Regions from separate parts of the Vibrio sp. VB16 genome, predicted to be linked through region 1. Evidence: riboswitches for the same ligand, from Rfam matches in the RefSeq annotation. Region 1 holds a riboswitch; the other holds the start of a gene.
What was found. Region 1 has a riboswitch for cobalamin ahead of IUZ65_RS17990 (cobalt-precorrin-5B (C(1))-methyltransferase). Riboswitches for the same ligand answer to the same signal wherever they lie in the genome.
Positions count from the first base shown of each region.

Region 2: another riboswitch for cobalamin. It lies ahead of IUZ65_RS15960 (TonB-dependent receptor domain-containing protein); the one in region 1 lies ahead of IUZ65_RS17990 (cobalt-precorrin-5B (C(1))-methyltransferase).

Region 1 is NZ_CP087591.1:311,688-318,583, reverse strand. Features, by position in the region: gene IUZ65_RS18010 (FecCD family ABC transporter permease) at 1-142, opposite strand, end outside; gene IUZ65_RS18005 (ABC transporter permease) at 139-876, opposite strand; gene IUZ65_RS18000 (ABC transporter ATP-binding protein) at 869-1,786, opposite strand; gene IUZ65_RS17995 (sirohydrochlorin cobaltochelatase) at 1,829-2,863, opposite strand; cobalamin riboswitch at 3,035-3,215, opposite strand; cobalamin riboswitch at 3,714-3,884, shown strand; gene IUZ65_RS17990 (cobalt-precorrin-5B (C(1))-methyltransferase) at 3,986-5,203, shown strand; gene IUZ65_RS17985 (precorrin-8X methylmutase) at 5,191-5,844, shown strand; gene cbiE (precorrin-6y C5,15-methyltransferase (decarboxylating) subunit CbiE) at 5,849-6,896, shown strand, end outside.
Region 2 is NZ_CP087590.1:3,500,866-3,507,761, reverse strand. Features, by position in the region: gene dinF (MATE family efflux transporter DinF) at 1-114, shown strand, start outside; gene sthA (Si-specific NAD(P)(+) transhydrogenase) at 179-1,579, opposite strand; gene fabR (HTH-type transcriptional repressor FabR) at 1,803-2,426, shown strand; gene IUZ65_RS15970 (YijD family membrane protein) at 2,429-2,800, shown strand; gene trmA (tRNA (uridine(54)-C5)-methyltransferase TrmA) at 2,851-3,960, opposite strand; cobalamin riboswitch at 4,091-4,319, shown strand; gene IUZ65_RS15960 (TonB-dependent receptor domain-containing protein) at 4,356-6,221, shown strand; gene murI (glutamate racemase) at 6,392-6,896, shown strand, end outside.

The DNA.
Region 1 (6,896 bases):
AAAATAACACTCTAGGTACCCGAAGTTCGGTCAGAATTTTGTATTCGATCGGCGACATATCAAAAGGGTTGATCCAATTGGGACCGATTAGCGTTGAAAGCAGCATACAAACAATAAAGAGAGTAACTAATGTCCACCTCATGCTTCGACCTTATATACAATTCGATTAGCAACAAACAGCAGTATGAGAGTTAAAACAAACAATATAGCCAATGACGAGGTATTAAATGGGGTATCCAACAGAGAAGAACGAATGAGATCTGCGCTGTAAGTGAGTGGAGAAAACTTGGCCAGTATCTGAATAACCATAGGCATCTGATCGACAGGAAAAAATGTACCGGAAAGAAACATCATCGGGGTAATCACAAATGAGTTCATGGTCGCCTGATCTCTATGATTTTTCATTTTGAGTGAAATGATAAAACCAATAAGCGCAAAGGCAATTAGATGCAGCAGCAACGCCAAGGCAAACTGAATTGAAAAATGCAAAGTGATACCACAAAAAACGCTATAAATTGCCACTATAGCGACAGGAATCATGCCTTTGGTGACACCATAAGCCACTTCGCCAGCCACGATTTGCCACCGCTGGTTAGGTGCCAACAGGTACTCCTCAAAGATCTTAAGATAGAAACGACTGATATTGATTTCGCTCGCGATATTATAGCTATGGTTCATGCTCGACATCGCTACAAGTCCCGGTAACAAAAATGTGAGATATTCGATACCTTCAACGGTGGTTCCTTTGCCTACGCCATAGCCGAATGCCATCAGATATAGGAACGGAGGAACTGCTGCTGCCAATATGACACGGACAATCTTTTTCTTTAATACGGTGCATTCCCGATAGTAAATGCCTACGACACCATCAAGCATTCTTTATTAGCCTTTTTCCAGTGAAATGAAGGAAAACATCTTCCAATGTGGTTTCTCTGACGCTGGTTTCTCTGACTCTCGTTTTCTTAGAACTGGTTTCCATAGGTTCGTTAGAGATATTAGCGAGTCTTTCCAATGCTTGCTCTTGGTCATCAAAAAACTCTTGATGGAAGTCCTCGGTTTCTATTTCAAGAACATAGCGCCCCAAGCTGTGCTTGAGCGTTTCTGCGGTTCCTTGTGTGATTATTTTCCCGCTATCTATAAAGATAACGCGATCCGCTAATCGTTCGGCTTCCTCTATATAGTGAGTAGTGAGAAAAATGGTGCAGTTGCGTTCTTTGTTGATTTTATTGAGAAAAGACCACATTTTCCTTCGACTATGAGGGTCCAAACCCACGGTAGGCTCATCCAAAAATAAGATCTTCGGTTTGTGCATCAGTGCGCGAGCGATAACCAGTTTTCTCTTCATTCCGCCTGATAGCTTTGAGGCCGGTTTGTCTTTATGCTCTGTTAGCCCGGCGAACTCGAGACACTCATCGATGGCTCGTGCAAGGTCAGCACCGCGCATTTTGTACAATAACCCGTGAACCTTAAGGTTCTCAACCGAGGTGAGCTCTCGGTCAACATTATTGTGTTGAGGAACAACCCCGATTAATCGCCTCAGTTCATGTCTGTCAGAGCGATTTTCTGCTTTCTCATAAAGAATCTGACCAGAGTCGGGTTCGAGCAGTCCAGTCATCATTTTGATTGTTGTGGTTTTTCCTGCTCCATTCGGCCCCAGAAAGGCACATACTTCTCCGCGACGAAGGGAAAAACTCATCTCATCGACAGCTTTGCTTTTACCAAAATACCGGGTTAATGACTTAACCTCGATGAAAGCGTGGTCGGTGTGATGTTGATCTGAAATCATGGTAGTACCGCTCTTTCTATTAAATGAAGGTGATCAACGTTGTTAGCGCAGGGCTATGTTGGCATCTTTTGCCGCATCAATTAGGTGTTGAAGATACACCTTCTGAATCGACTCTTTACTACCTAAGCCTTCGAGGACAGGCGTAACTTTGATGTTCTGTTTTGACAGCATCATTTTCCATGAATCGTCTTCATCACCCGCCATATCTATACTTGCATGGTTTCCGGCGACAACCATCAGAGGTCTAATAGTGACACTTTGTATGGCATCATTGTTTAACTGCTCCATTATATTGTCGAAGTTAGGATAGCCTTCTACTAGACCAACATAGATATTTACGTCGGGGTAACGTTTATTCATCACCTCTTGCAATTCATAATAGAGACCAGTAGAAAGATGGTCGTTACCATGACCCATATAGATCAAAGCAGTGTTGCTTTCCTTTGCTCGTTTCACATCGCTAGCGAGTGCTTCAGCCAATTGGTCTAAGTCTTCTCGGTACGGCTGATGTGATCCCCATGTGCCCATTAACGGGCGTCCAAGAACGACCTTATTAAACGGTTTCCATTTCTCTTTTATTGTCTGAATGGAAGCCAGAGCGTCGACTGTGGCTTTAAGATCGATAAACTCTTCACCGTGTGATAACAGAGTCGTTTGAACCACGATATTCTTATAGCCCTCGTTTTGTAGATCAGCCATCGTACCGAGTACATTCTTCACTTGGTAAAAACCTTGTGGTACCTCGGGATGATTTTTTTGATATTCCTCATCCGATGCACGTCTATGCCAGATCTTACGAATAATACTTGAGGTAAATGCAAATCGAACGGGTGTATCAGGGTAGGCGTTTTGTACCTGTTCTTGTATGCCAATAAGTGACCCGATTGCCGTGTCATAGCTTGTACCAAATGCGGCGAGTACAATAGCGGATTTTTCTGTTTTAGCGGGTGGTTCAGAAGCATGAGTTACAGGGATAAGAGGCAAGGTGGTCAATAGCCCGATAGAGATGATCTTTAGTGCCTTGCGCGGTATTTTATTTATATTAAACATATAATTAAAACGGTTAGATTTTAACATTTTTATATTCCGTAAGTTTGAGTACAACGTCCTTTCCATCATATGGTGAGTCTATTGATGGCGTTCGTGTGCTCATTATTATTGGCTTACAGGATTGAATATCGGGCCTGGTCATAGATAGACCAGTAAACCACGAGTAACCCGCTCGCCTTTACAAACTCTAGTTTCAGAGTTTTTATCATTATTCAGGCAGGTCTCCTGGCTTTTGGGTCAACATCTGGCAGCGCGCCTTCCCGGATACTATCCAGTGGACTAATGTCTGCCGACTCTCCAATTACAGTTGCGGGCACAGCTCAAGCATCTAACTTGATTCCCTATTAAGTGTTATTTCACCTAAACACAGAATTAATGGGCATTGAATGATGTCCATTAATTCTGTGTTCAGGTCATTTTAATAAATATCACACCTGAATGAGAAACATATTGCCTTAAAAGCATCCATTATAATAGTGATTAATATCAACAAATATAAATATGTTTTTTTATGCGGCATATAAAGAAAAAGAATCGTGCCACTATTTAACCATGTCAAATTAAGCAATGACTTTGTGTGTAAATTGTCAGTTATGGTAAATACCCTCCCATTTAGGATAGAAATAAGCCATATGTCGATTTTATAATCGTAATGTCCTTTTTTTGAGATCTCCGTCACTGTTTTTCGTCGAATTTATTTAGATTAAAATTCGCAGAGATCAATAAAATGCTATTTTTATTCAATGTTATTAGTGGTTTATGTTTGTCTGTTAAAAGTACTACATATCAATTATTACTATTTTTAATGATTATAACTTTATCATTTAATCTAAATTGATATTTATCAATTTTAATATCGATGCGGTATGAGAGACTTTGAAGATATTTAGTGATAAGTAGTGCTTGTTTATATCTTCTGAGCATTATTTTATAAAGTGAATCAGGTTAAATTCCTGAACTGTACCCGCAACTGTGAACGAAATATCTAATCTTGTGTGATTGAATATATACTTCGTAAGTCAGAACCTGCTAAATAACCAACAATCAAACAGCCTGGGCGGGATCACTCAGAGTCATTGTATTTCGATTTCGGCCGCATTTAATGTTTGATTATATATAACTATCCCGACTGTGCCGGAGTTTCTGTTTGTGGGTAAATTAAAGCGTTCGAAAAGCAATAAAGAGCTGCGTTGGGGATATTCCACCGGAGCTTGTGCGGCCGCGGCGGCTCGCGCGGCGGTGCGGATGCTTATTTCGGATAAGCCGTTCTCTCAAATAAACATTCAACTTCCCAATCGAGATTTTGTGACGTTTCAGCTGGTTCGTTTAGAACGAATCGTTGAACGACAAGCTAAGCAAGTACTGGCCGGTATTATTAAAGATGGGGGAGATGACCCCGACTGTACCCATGGTCTAGAAATTCAGTGTACGGCTAAATGGAGTCATCATCCCGGAATTCAACTCAAAGGCGGGGAAGGGATAGCAACCGTGACGCTTCCGGGCCTTGAACTTCCGGTCGGCGAACCCGCTATCAATCCGATACCTAGGGCCAATATCCTCGAAATGGTGCAACTAGAGTGGGATCATTTAACGTTAACATCTCCACCAAACGGCAATAATGCTTTGGGCGAACCCTATTCTGGGCTCGAACTCACTATTTCGGCTCCCGGAGGAGTAGAAGCCGCGAAACAGACCATCAGTGAAAGGCTAGGTTTGATTGGTGGAATCTCCATCTTGGGCACGCGTGGAACGGTGAAGCCATTTTCTACCTCTGCTTATGCGGCGTCAGTAAGACAGTCGGTTCAGGTTGCAAAAAGCAATGGCCTAGAACACGTTATTTTGACCACGGGTAGCCGTTCAGAAAAATCGGCGATCAAGCAATGGCCAGAACTGACAGAATTGGCGTTTATTCAGGCCGGTGATTTTATTGGCGTTGGGTTAAGAGCGGCGAAACGCTTTCACTTAAAGCGCGTCACTTTGGTGGTCATGATCGGTAAATTAGGCAAATTAATTTCCGGTCGAATGATGACTCATGTATCTGGTCATGCTATCGATTTTAAACATCTTAGCAAGCTTGCCAGAGAGGCAAATGTACCCTCTTTCTTATGCGATAAAATTTCTGACGCAAACACCGGACGCCATGTATTAGAACTGGTTAGAGAAAACCAGCCAGAGTTGTTTCTTGAGCGCTTGTGTCAGGAGGCAAAAACTCATGCGGACCGTTATGTAACAAATGCGTTAGATATCGACGTTGTTTTAATCGATTTCGACGGTAAACCTTTAGCCCGATATTCCGATGTAAATTCGATATCAACCCCCAGTAAACCTATTGACCCAATTTCAGGTGAAAAGACATGGACACAATGAAACAGATGACCCAGCAAGGGCAGGTAATAGAGAATGATTCGTTCTCTATTATCGATCACGAGGTCCGCCAATTTCACGGTGGCCACCAGTTTAACGAGAAGCAGTGGCCCGTTGTGCGAAGGGCCATTCATACCACGGGTGATTTTGAGTTTGCTCAGTTGTTTCGGTTTGGTGACGGGGCGGTCGAAGCAGGAATTGAAGCGCTAAAGGCAGGTTGTCCGATTATTAGTGACGTGACGATGATCACCAGCGGCCTAAGCGCCCAACGTTTATCGGTATATAAAAATGATACACACTGTTTTATCAGCGACGAAGCGGTGATCACCATTGCGAAAGCGAAGGGTGAAACCAGAGCTATTTGGGCTATGCGTCGAGCACGGGATCTGGGCTTACTAGATGGTGCGATAATTGGCATCGGTAATGCCCCTACTGCGCTGTTTGAAGTACTAAGGATGGTGGAAGCGGAAGAGATAAAACCGGCACTAATCGTTGGTATCCCTGTCGGATTTGTTAAAGCTAAAGAGTCCAAACAGGCCCTCATTGACCAGAACAAGGTGCCTTATATTGCAAGTGTCGGCCGCAAAGGCGGTAGCCCTATTGTGGTGTCAACTATTCACGCACTTCTCTATCAAACGGTATAAATATATGGCAAGTATTACGGTAATTGGTGTTGCTGAAGATGGTTGTATGAGCTTAACCAGCAGGGCAGTTAATGCCGTGTCGAAAGCCAGAGTTGTCGCAGGCCATCCTCGTCATATGGCATGGTTTCCTCAATTCGATGGTGCCTTTCTCGATATGACCCAGGGTTTTTCAGTCTGGTTAAACAAGGTGATTGATGCGTCTGAAGAAGGGGATGTTGTGGTTCTTGCATCCGGAGACCCTCTTTTCTTTGGAATCGGAACAACCTTACTAAAAAGGTTACCGGCACAAGAACTTCTGTTCATTCCAACCCAAAGTTCGGCCCAACTTGCTTTTTCCCGATTGGGATTAACGTGGTCGACGGCTCAGTTTCTCTCCTGCCATGGTAGAGAGCGTGCTGGAATAGTGGCACAGATGCAGTCAGGTAGCCTGTTTGCGATCTTGACGGATTATAAAAACACGCCGCAAATTGTGGCAAAGCACATGCAACAGTTCAATGAAACCGGCTGGAGACTCACCGTCTGTGAGCAACTCGGTGGGACGGCAGAGCGCATTCGCTCGTTTTCGGTCGAAGAACTGGCCTGCAGTGACATCCTGTTCGATGGATTGAATATCATTGTCGCGCAACGGGAAATACACGCAAGATGGGGCGGAAATGGTCAGTTTTCTAGTGATGATAGCTTTGTCATGCGTATGCCACAAAAGGGACTGATTACTAAGCAAGCGGTTCGACATCTTGCTCTCACCAGTATGTGCATTCAGTCAGAAGACACGGTTTGGGATATCGGCGCGGGCTCAGGGTCTATCTCGATAGAGTCCGCTAAATTTGCCACAAAAGGCAAGGTGTTCGCTGTGGAATGCAATCAAACTTGCTTTGAAAACATTGAAGCGAATATACGCGCGCATGCGACCGATAATGTTCAGCTTATCTCTGACGCTGCCCCGAATGCGCTGACAGACCTGCCTAGTCCCGATGCGGTTTTCATTGGTGGGAGTCGAGGTGCGATGAACGATATTCTTTCTTATGTATGGGCCGCACTCAATATCGGTGGCC
Region 2 (6,896 bases), on a different replicon from region 1:
AGCGGTTTTGGTAATCACGCCTTATGGGCGGCGATGATAAGTTTTATGGTCATACGTGGTGTAAGTTTAGGGTTTGTTTTTGTGTTGCAGTGGAGAAGAGGTGTTTTTCTCTGAGATCTCGTTCAGGCTGAGGTATTCTTAGCCTGAACATAATGACTACCGCGTATCGTCTTTTATTTTAAAACAGACGATTAAGCCCGTTTAAAGCCGCTACTCGGTAAGCTTCTGCCATTGTCGGGTAGTTAAAGGTGGTATTGACGAAATATTCGATGTTATTCGCCTTTCCTTTTTGCTCCATTATAGCCTGCCCGATATGAATAATTTCCGCGGCGCGTTCCCCGAAACAGTGAATACCTAATATCTCTTTGGTTTCTCTATGAAAGAGAATTTTTAGGCTGCCAATATCTTTTCCTGCGATCTGAGCTCGAGCGAGGTGTTTAAACGAAGAACGTCCTACTTCATATGGAACCTTCGCAGCAGTGAGTTCTTGTTCTGTTTTACCCACAGAACTAATTTCCGGTATGGTGTATATCCCTGTAGGGATGTCTTCTATTAAGTGGGTATCAGCTTTTCCTTTCACAATGTTCTGTGCTACAAATCGACCTTGATCGTATGCAGCACTAGCTAAGCTAGGGTATCCAATAACATCTCCGACAGCATAAATATGCTCTACTTTTGTCTGATATTTTTTATTGATGCTTAGAGAGCCTCTGGCGTCAGCAGTCAATCCAGCTGATTCGAGGTTTAGTTTATCGGTATTACCCGTTCGACCATTGGCGTAGAGCAAGCAGTCAGCACGCATTTTTTTCCCTGATTGTAAGTGTATAATTACACCGTCATCAGTGGCTTCGACTTTCTCATATGTCTCGTCATTTCGGATGACAACGCCACTATTCCAAAAATGGTACGAAAGAGCATCTGAAGTTTCATTATCTAAAAATGAAAGTAAGCGATCCCGTGTGTTGATGAGATCGGTTTTTACATCTAATCCGCGAAAAATGGAAGCGTATTCGCAACCGATGACGCCTGCACCATAAATAATGATGTTTCTTGGAGTATGTCCTAGAGAAAGAATTGAGTCGCTGTCGTAAATACGAGGATGAGTAAAGTCAACGTCTTCGGGTTGGTAAGGTCTGGAACCTGTCGCGATGACAAATTTGTCCGCAGTATAATATTCTAGGCTCCCGTCAGTCTGTTTTACGGCAACCTGATTTTTATCTACAAAATGAGCTTTACCAAAAATAAGGTCACATTGGTTGCGATCATAAAAACCTTGACGAAGGCGTGTTTGCTTATCAATAACGGTTTTCGCATGGCTAAGGATATCGGCAAAAGAGGCATGCACGTTATTTACATTACGATGAAACAGTGGATTGCTATTGAATTCAATGATTCGGCTTACTGCGTGTCTCAATGCTTTCGAAGGAATCGTTCCCCAGTGCGTACATCCGCCACCAACACTTGATTCTTTTTCAATTATGGCGACATTTAACCCTGCTTTGGTTAATCCCATTGCTGCCCCTTCACCTCCAGGACCACTACCGATTACGATCACATCAAAGTGAGTTTTTCGAGCCATATTGATTCGCCTTCCATGATTGTTGTTAACATTGCTGTAGCGAGATTTTAACTTGTTATCACCATAGGTAAATGGTCATCACACTATAGAGTGGTAATGATCACGGACTTATGCAAATCTAATGGATGTTAGTTGTGCTTTTACAATGTGTATTTCTCACTGGTCCGAATTCGCGTTATAGTAATTAGACGTTAATTGGCTTTATTGGTAAAAATAACCCCCTATGGGAATTCGTGCGCTACAAAAAGAAAAAACACGCCGATCATTAATTGATGCAGCATTTAATCAGCTTAGAGCTGATCGCAGTTTCTCAAATTTGAGTTTAAGAGAAGTCGCGAGAGAAGCGGGTATTGCGCCGACCTCGTTCTATCGTCATTTCAAAGATATGGATGAGCTAGGTTTAACCTTGGTTGATGAGGGCGGATTACTCCTAAGGCAACTTATGAGGCAAGCTAGGCAGCGAATTGCCAAAGAAGGCAGTGTTATTCGAACCTCAGTAGAAACCTTTATGGAATTTATTGATAGTAGCCCTAACGTGTTTCGATTGTTATTGCGTGAACGCTCAGGTACATCGGCTGAATTTAGAGCCGCAGTAGCAAGAGAGATGCAACATTTCGTGGCTGAAATGACCGAATATTTGATAAGCACAGGAATGGATAGAGAGGAAGCTTCTATTCAGGCGGAAGCATCGGTAATCTTGGTATTTAGCTCCGGCGCAGAAGCGTTGGATTTAAGTAAAGATGAAAGAGAGGAACTAACTGAAAGGTTAGTGATGCAATTAAGAATGACCGCCAAAGGTGCTTATTGGTACAGAAAAGAGCGAGAAAGACAAAACAATAGGATATAACTATGTCGAATGAATTTAGTCCAACAAAAAGTGACTCTGCTAGAAAAACGCTACTATTAGCGGTAATTGTGGGTATGTGCAGCAATGCATTACTCTCCGTGTTGACGGTAACCGAGGTCGCTTTCTCAATTTTTCCACTGATAGCTCTGGTACTATCCGTACAAATGCTCTATCAAAATTATCTACGTAATCCTGTTTCAGAAGAACTTCCATTGGTTGGTTTGGCTTGTTTTTTTGTAGGTGCTTTCGGTTATTCAGCATTTATAAAAGCTCAGTATCCGGGGGCGGGATCGAATTTTTTCGCCATTATAGTGACGTTGTTGTTACTGTTATGGGTAGGAAAAAAACTAGGTTTCATCGCAAAGGGTGAGTAGTTAGTTAGGAATAAAAAAAACGAGCGAAATGCTCGTTTTTTTAGTTTGCTTTATTTGCGCCTTTCTAAAAGAACGCCTGCTTCCATATGGTGCGTATATGGAAATTGGTCAAATAGAGCGAATCTGATGATTTTGTGAGTTGTAGACAATAATTCGAGATTTTCTTTGAGCGTTTCAGGGCTGCAAGATATATATAAAATACGCTCATAACCTTGAACCATTCTACAAGTGTCTTCGTCCATGCCTGATCTTGGTGGATCGACAAAAATAGTGTTGCAGTTGTAACTAGCTAGGTCAATATTTGCTTGTTTTAAACGTCGAAACTCTCGTTTACCATCCATCGCTTCGGTAAACTCCTCAGCGGACATACGAATAATTTGAACGTTATCTATCTTATTTGCCGCGATATTGTATTGAGCTGAAACGACTGATGGCATAGCGACTTCGGTTGCGAGTACGCGTTCAAAGTTTTGAGCGAGGGCTAATGAAAAATTACCGTTCCCACAATAAAGCTCTAATAAATCACCGCTACTTTCTTTCGTACAGTCTACCGCCCACTCCAGCATTTTCTGAGCAACAATACCGTTCGGTTGAGTGAAGCTATTTTCTACTTGTTGATAGATATAGGTACGGCCATGAACATTTAATTTTTCAATCACATAATCACGCTCGAGCACTATTTTCATTTTTCTTGCTCGTCCGATAATATTGAGATTGAAACCTTTGCTGCTAAGCAATATCCTCAATGTTTTTGCTTCTTCAGTCCATTTATCATCAAGCTGACGGTGGTAAAGAAGAGAAACAAGCACTTCGCCATTTAAGGTTGAAAGAAAATCAACTTGAAACAGTTTTTTCCGAAGATCATCGTTATTTTTGATTCTATCTATAAGAATTGGCATCAACTCGTTAATTACGTTGCTAGCCGCAGGGAATTGGTCAACGCGAATTTTCTCACGAGTTCCTTGATTAAACATTATGTAATAAAGAGCTTCGCCTTCGTGCCAAACGCGAAATTCGGCTCTCATACGATAGTTTTGCTCTGGAGATTCAAATATTTCCAACTCAGGAACATCATATTCAACAAACATTTCGTTGAGACGATTCGCCTTCTCTTTCAGCTGTTCGTGGTAGCGATTAGAGTTTATTTCCAGGTTTGCCATAGATATGCCTTTAACTTTACACAAGGAGCGCAGATTTTATTCAATCCGGCTTGGTTGTCCAGTACTGATATGAATAAGTTTCATGTAGAAACGTAATTTTTTCCACTAGACAAGAGATATATTGATAATTAGTATCCGTTTTAGAGCTGGTGGCAATTGAAACTATAAATTGCCTGAAATGGGAATCTGGTGAAAATCCAGAACTGACGCGCAGCGGTAAAAGAGAACGAACATCTACGGTGAAAACCACACACTGCTACATCCAATGATGAGTGGGAAGTGAGATGCTAGGCGACCAATTAATATTATCATAGGTCATGCTCCTAAGTCCGAATACCTGCCAGCAAGTAAATGAACTTTCTCATTTGCTAGGACTTACGCGAACAGGATTATTAATGAACAAATCAATAATAGCGGCCGCAGTGGCATCGCTAGTTTCTGCATCACCTTTCTCTTTTGCACAATCTTCTTCTGATATCGAAACTGTCGTTGTTACGGCCAATCGTTTTGAACAGGTGGAGAGTTCGGCTCTGGCTTCAATAACGGTTATTGATAGAGAACATATAGAAGCTACGCAAGCTACCACTGCTTTAGAGTTACTGAAGAGCGTTCCTGGAATTACGGTTAATACTCTAGGGAACAAAGGCAATGCTTCTTCTATATATATCCGTGGAACGAAATCTAAGCATGCTCTAGTTTTGGTTGACGGCGTTAGAATTAATTCTCCAACGTTAGGGAGCGCATCCATTGGATTAATCCCAGCTTTTGCTATTCAGAGTATTGAGATTGTGAGAGGTCCAAGGGCTTCTGTTTATGGATCTGATGCTATTGGCGGAGTTATCGCGATAAGCACTATATCTTCAGAAGAAACCCATGAGTTGAGAGTCGGTTATGGCAGCGAAGATCATAGCCAGGTTGGTTGGCGGTCATCGGGTAATGTTTCAGAAAATACTCAAGGCTCTTTTGTAATAAACAAAGAACAAAGCGATGGTTACAAAATATATGAATTGGCCGCGGATGGCGAAGAGTTTGGCTATTCAGCCCAAACAGCATTCGGTCACATTAATCACCAACTAAATGATGAATGGTCTTTGATGTTTAGTGGATATGACAAATCGTCAGATTTCGAATACGCAGGTCAATATGACGGTTCGAAAAATCAACAAGACGATGAGTTCTATAGTTTGTCCAGTGGTGTTATATACGAAAAAGAGGATTACCTTTCTAATCTGCAGTTTTTTTTAGGTAAGAGTTCTCAGGCAACGGGTGATGCTGAAGGACAAAATGCGAAAGGAACAATAACATCTCGCCGCAATGGTGTTTCCTGGATAAATACCTATTTGGCTCTTAATAATATCGTCCTTAATGCAGGATTAGATTATTACAAAGAGAGTGCTGATAGAGGAGGTTCAAATACGGATAATTACGAAAAACTAGATAAAGAAAACAAAGCGGCATTCTTGACCTCTAGTTTTGAATTTGACCCACTAAGCGTAGAATTGAGTTTAAGACATGATGACGATAGCGTATTTGGTGGAAAGACAACTTGGAATGCGGCCGCAGGGTATCAAATCTCGAAATCACTTCAAATAGTATCCTCTATTGGTAGCGCATTTAAAGCACCCACATTTAACGACTTGTACTGGCCTGAGTCTGCTTATGATAAAGGTAACCCAAATTTAAAACCGGAAGAGTCGGAGTCAGCGGAAGTTGGCCTTCGAGGCAACTACGATGTTTTAAATTGGAGCATTACGGCATATAAAACAGAAATCGAAAACCTTATAAACTGGGCTCAAGAGAATGGAAGTGGAAAATGGACACCTTCAAATGTTGATGATGCGACAATAGAAGGTATAGAAGTCGCAATCGATTTCTATACGGGGCCAATCAACCATGAACTTGTTGCTGAATGGATGGATGCAGAAGATAAAAGTACAGGAGATGCTTTAGTTCGTATCCCTGAAAATAAATTTGCTTGGAATATGATGTATTTTTATGAAAACTTCGACCTGAGTGTGTCGGCGTTGTATACGGGAGAAAGAGCAGACAATTCTGACAAAGAGCTTGATGCTTATACTGTTGTTGATTTAGGCATAGGATATCTGGCGACGAGTTCTCTTAAATTAGGATTGCGAGTAAATAATGCTTTTGATACTGATTATGAAACAGGTTATGGGAGTAGTAGTTTCGTGACTGGCGAAGATTATTATTACAAAGGACCTGGTCGAACTGCATTTTTTACTGGTACTTATCAGTTTTAAATTGCAAAGCGGCTTTATGAAAAACCTCCAATTGTTGGACTAACTAACATTGGGGGTTTGTATGTTCAAATGCAGTGAGATATTAACAATAACAAATCCTTGCCCTTAGATAGTTGACTTTATTGTTGCCAAATAGAAACTATTAAGTAAGATCTTTCGTCTTTATCTGACTGGTTTTAACTTTGCCACAGCAAGCTAATATCCTTATCTTCGATTCTGGCGTTGGTGGATTGTCAGTTTATCAAGAAGTCTGCAAAGAACTTCCTAACGCAAACTATATCTATCTATTTGATGACAAAGGCTATCCCTACGGAGAACTTGAGCCTGACACGCTCATTGAAAGAGTGAATGGTATGGTGCGTTATGCTACTCAGCAGCATCGGGTTGACGTCATTGTTATTGCCTGTAATACGGCAAGTACAATTGTACTTCCTTCATTACGCAAATCATTTTCTATACCCGTTGTTGGTGTTGTACCGGCAATAAAGCCAGCATCTCTTATTTCAAACATTGCAGTCGGACTTATCGCTACACCTGCAACGGTAAAGCGAGAGTATACTCAAACCCTCATTAAAGATTATCTGTCTTCTGTTCCGACCAAGCTATTAGGATCGACAGAATTAGTTGATATGGCGGAGAACAAACTAAAAGGCAAACCAGTTTGTATGGAGTCTT